Regions from separate parts of the Paenarthrobacter sp. AB444 genome, predicted to be linked through region 1. Evidence: riboswitches for the same ligand, from Rfam matches in the RefSeq annotation. Region 1 holds a riboswitch; the other holds the start of a gene.
The links. A riboswitch is a leader RNA that binds a small molecule or an ion and turns the genes downstream of it on or off. The one in region 1 is predicted to bind thiamine pyrophosphate.
Positions count from the first base shown of each region.

Region 2: linked by a shared signal. The riboswitch ahead of thiC (phosphomethylpyrimidine synthase ThiC) and the one ahead of PQ627_RS07980 (ECF transporter S component) in region 1 are both predicted to bind thiamine pyrophosphate.

Region 1 is NZ_JAQZBY010000005.1:27,641-29,837, forward strand. Features, by position in the region: gene PQ627_RS07970 (DUF4235 domain-containing protein) at 1-159, opposite strand, end outside; gene PQ627_RS07975 (NUDIX hydrolase) at 185-874, opposite strand; TPP riboswitch at 1,048-1,183, shown strand; gene PQ627_RS07980 (ECF transporter S component) at 1,262-1,882, shown strand; gene PQ627_RS07985 (ABC transporter ATP-binding protein) at 1,882-2,197, shown strand, end outside.
Region 2 is NZ_JAQZBY010000004.1:246,038-248,234, reverse strand. Features, by position in the region: gene PQ627_RS07660 (amidohydrolase family protein) at 1-905, opposite strand, end outside; TPP riboswitch at 1,002-1,109, shown strand; gene thiC (phosphomethylpyrimidine synthase ThiC) at 1,104-2,197, shown strand, end outside.

The DNA of each region.
Region 1 (2,197 bases):
AAAGGTCAGGGCCGAACGAAGGCTCGTTTCCATGTCGTCATGGCCTGTGGGCGGCTTGTTGCCCGTGGCCTTTTCCCAGCCTTTGTTGACGAGTTTGGTACCGACAAAGCCTGCGCCGAGGCTGATCCCGGTGCCCAACAGCTTGAAGAAGAGGTTCATGCCCCCAGCCTAGCTGTATGGCAGGCTACCTGCGGCTCTCCCTTTCCTTGAGAAACGCAGTCAAGGAACCGACCGGCGCCAGCACCGGGATCACTGGGTGCTCGGCCGACCAAACGGCGTCCACGGAGTCGAAAGCCGCGAGTTCCTTGAGCAGGTAATACGTGGGCGGCATCAACTTAAGTCTGCCTTCCGCTTCGGAAGCCAAGATTCCGCTGACAGGCATCCACAGTGATTGCCAGGCCTCCGTGGTCTGGTGGCGTGGCTGTGCTTCCGGGGCGGGCTTGGCGAGGTAGAAGTAGGTGTCGAAACGCTTGGGCATGTCCACGGGAGTGATCCAATTGGCCCACGGACGCAGGGCTGCGGCCTCTATGGCCAGCCCCGCTTCTTCCTGGACTTCGCGGATGGCTGCAGCAAGGACGGTCCCAGCGGCCTTCTGTGCCTGGGCTGGATCCGAGGAAATCGAACTCTGCCCCCAGGCGGCAGCGTGGCTGTGGAGAAGTTCCGCCGGGTAATCCCATCCGGCCTGATCCGCGGCATCCACCCGGCCGCCCGGGAACACCACCATTCCCGCAGCGAAGTCCATGGTGCTGACCCGGTGCTGGACGAACGCCTCGAGCCCGGATGGGGTATCGCGGAGCAGGATGACGCTGGCGGCGAGGCGTGGCTCGGACACTGGCGTGGTGTCGGGAAGGCTGGAACCGGGAAGATCCGTCATGAAGTCATTCTCGCAGGTGCGTTGCGGGGCCTGCTCTGCGTGCAACGAGCGAGGAATGGGGCGCAGAGCGGGCCTCGCAACGGCAAGGACGGAATATGACCCCGCCTACCCCGCCTGGCCCGGCCTCACAGGCACGCCAAGGTGTAAACTGAACCAGCCCATCAGGGCAGATTTGATAACGACAGGGGAGCGCCGCCGTCGAATCCTGCACCACGCAGGAGACGCGAGGGCGCTGAGAGTGCGGACAGCCGCAGACCCTCGAACCTGATCCGGTTAGTACCGGCGCAAGGGAGTCGAGCTTCTCAGAGTGTCCGGGTCCGGACGGCGCGCACGCCGGCCGGAAACCGGGGAGCACTTTCCCCTCCTGTAACCTCAGGAGGCAGAAAAATGACCACGGTAAACGTGAAGAAGACCAGTTACGGCTGGCGAGTTGTAGACATCGTAGTGGCAGCCCTCATCGCCATCGCCGGCGGCGTCATCTTCTGGGCCTGGTCCCAGGGCGCCGCGATCGTATCCATCCCCATGAACGCGGCCTACCCGCCATTGACCGGCCTCATCGCCGGTGGCTGGATGATCCCCGCAGTCCTGGGCATGCTCATTATCCGCAAGCCCGGCGCAGCCCTGTTCTGCGAGGCTGTGGCCGCCACCGGCGAACTCATCATGGGCTCGCAGTACGGCACCACGGTGCTGATCTCCGGCATCCTGCAGGGCCTCGGCGCCGAGCTCATCTTCGCGGCGTTCCGCTACAAGAAGTTCAATCTGCCCACGTCGCTTCTCGCGGGTGCAGGTGCCGGACTCTTCTGCGGCCTCAACGACTCCTTCCTCCCGTGGGGCTGGAACATCGCCTATGAGGCCGTCGACAAGCTCACCTACATCGCGTTCTGCACCCTTTCCGGCGCCATCATCGCAGGGGCCCTTTCCTGGGTGGCCACCCGCGGTCTGGCGAAGACGGGCGTTCTCAGCTCCTTCGCCTCGCGCAAGGCCGCTTCGGAGCCAGTCTTCAGCTGATGCCCGCCACACAGAGCGGTACGGTCAAGCCTGCCGCCATTTCCGCCGAGGGGTGGGGGTGGCGGCATGCCGGGCGCTCCACGCCTGCCATCCAGGGCCTGGACCTGCGGATCGAACCGGGGGAGCGGGTCCTCCTCTTGGGCCCGTCCGGGGCCGGCAAGTCCACGCTCCTGCACGCCCTGACCGGGGTGCTGGGTGATGAGGAAGACGACTCGGACGAGACCGGCTCGCTGCTGATCGACGGCGTCGCGCCCCGCGAGTCCCGTGGCCGGGCGGGACTGATGCAGCAGGACCCCGAAACCCAGGTGATCCTCT
Region 2 (2,197 bases), on a different contig from region 1:
AGGCCGGCGTCGTGCAGTTCCTTCATCTCGTCTGCGATCCGGCCATGCCGGATGACGCTGCCCGCGTCCGTACCGGCATGAATGGCTACTCCGGCCTCGTACGCCTCCACCACGCGTTCATGCCTGCGTTCCCAGAGGCGCGTCATGTGGTCCGCGTATCCCGGAAATTTGGGCGCGGCCTGGGCGGCGATATCCGGGAATGTGGCGATGTTGACGAGTGTGGGAACGATAGGAACGGACTGCTCCACGAGCCGTGGAATGTGGCGTGGCAACAGACCCGTTGCGTGTTCGATGCAGTCGATACCGGCATCAAGCATGTCGTCGATGGTGTCTTCGGCAAAGCAATGTGCCGTGACCCGGGCGCCCTCGTCGTGGGCGGCGGTAATGGCGTCCTTGACCGTCTTCGCCGGAAAGGAGGCAGCCAGGTCACCAATGCCCCGGTCAATCCAGTCGCCCACCAGTTTCACCCAGCCGTCGCCGTCGCGGGCTTCCTTCCGGACGGTCTCGACCAACTGCTCCGGCTCAATCTCGTGACCCAATCCGCGCAGGTACCGGCGGCTTCGGGCTATATGGCGGCCGGATCTGATCAGGCGGGGCAAGTCCTCGCGCTGCTGCACCCACCGCGTGTCGCTGGGCGATCCGCAGTCGCGGATGAGCAGGGTTCCCGCGTCCCGGTCCGCCTGGGCCTGCGCGAGGGTGGTGGGCTCATCCACCGCTCCACCGGCGCCCAGTCCGATGTGGCAGTGGGCATCAACGAATCCCGGCAGGACCCAGCCGTCAAGCACGCTGTCCGGTTGCTCCTTGGGGCGCTCGAAAGTAAGGGTGCCCCCAACGGACCACATCCCGCGTCGTTCCTGATCTGCGGCGACGAGCACGGGTCCGCTGAATTCGATGATGTTGGGCATGCCAGAATCCTAGTCCGCTACAGGGCCGGCTAGTGCAGCCAACATCTGACCAGGTGCCATGTGACTGGGTGGCGCACGGGAGCTGTGGTAGCTTCGTCATGACCACACGGGGGCCCTTGCAGGGGCTGAGATCGGGCTGAGGCGGCCTGCGACCGTTGAACCTGTCCGGGTAATGCCGGCGAAGGAAGTGAGTAATCCTTGAGCACCATCGAAACACAGCACAGCCCTGCCCAAAACGAGGTTGTTACGCAGTCCCTGAAGTCCCATTCGCTGGCCTACGTCGAAGACCCAGCCACGGGCATCCGCGTTCCGGTGACCGAAATTTCGCTTGAGCCCTCCCCCAATGGCCAGTCGAACCCACCACTGCAGGTGTACCGGACGGCCGGCCCCGGGAGCGATCCCGTAGTGGGCCTTGAACCCTTCCGGGCCGCCTGGATCGAGGCCCGCGGCGACACTGCCGCGTACACGGGCCGTGAACGCAACCTGCTCGACGACGGCAAGGCGGCTTTGCGGCGGGGCGCCGCCTCTGCCGAATGGAAGGGTGCCCAACCGGTGCCCCGCCGCGCCGTCGAAGGCAAAACCGTCACCCAGATGCACTACGCACGGCAGGGAATGGTAACGCCCGAAATGCGGTTCGTGGCGCTGCGTGAAAACTGCGATGTGGAACTGGTCCGCAGCGAAGTTGCCGCCGGCCGGGCGATCATTCCCAACAACATCAACCACCCCGAGTCCGAGCCCATGATCATCGGCAAGGCCTTCCTGGTGAAGATCAACGCCAACATCGGAAACTCGGCTGTCACCAGTTCCATCGCGGAGGAAGTGGACAAACTGCAGTGGGCAACCCAGTGGGGCGCTGACACTGTCATGGACCTGTCCACCGGCGACGACATCCACACCACCCGCGAGTGGCTCATCCGGAACTCGCCGGTACCCATCGGCACAGTGCCCATCTACCAGGCGCTGGAGAAGGTCAATGGCGAGGCCAACAAGCTCACATGGGAGATTTTCCGCGACACCGTGATCGAGCAGTGCGAACAGGGCGTGGACTACATGACCATCCACGCCGGTGTGCTGCTGAGGTATGTGCCGCTGACCGCCAACCGCGTCACGGGCATCGTCTCCCGCGGCGGATCCATCATGGCCGGATGGTGCCTGGCCCACCACCAGGAAAACTTCCTTTACACGCACTTCGACGAGCTATGCGAAATCTTTGCCCAGTACGACGTCGCGTTCTCCTTGGGAGACGGCCTGCGCCCGGGTGCTACTGCCGATGCCAACGATGCCGCACAATT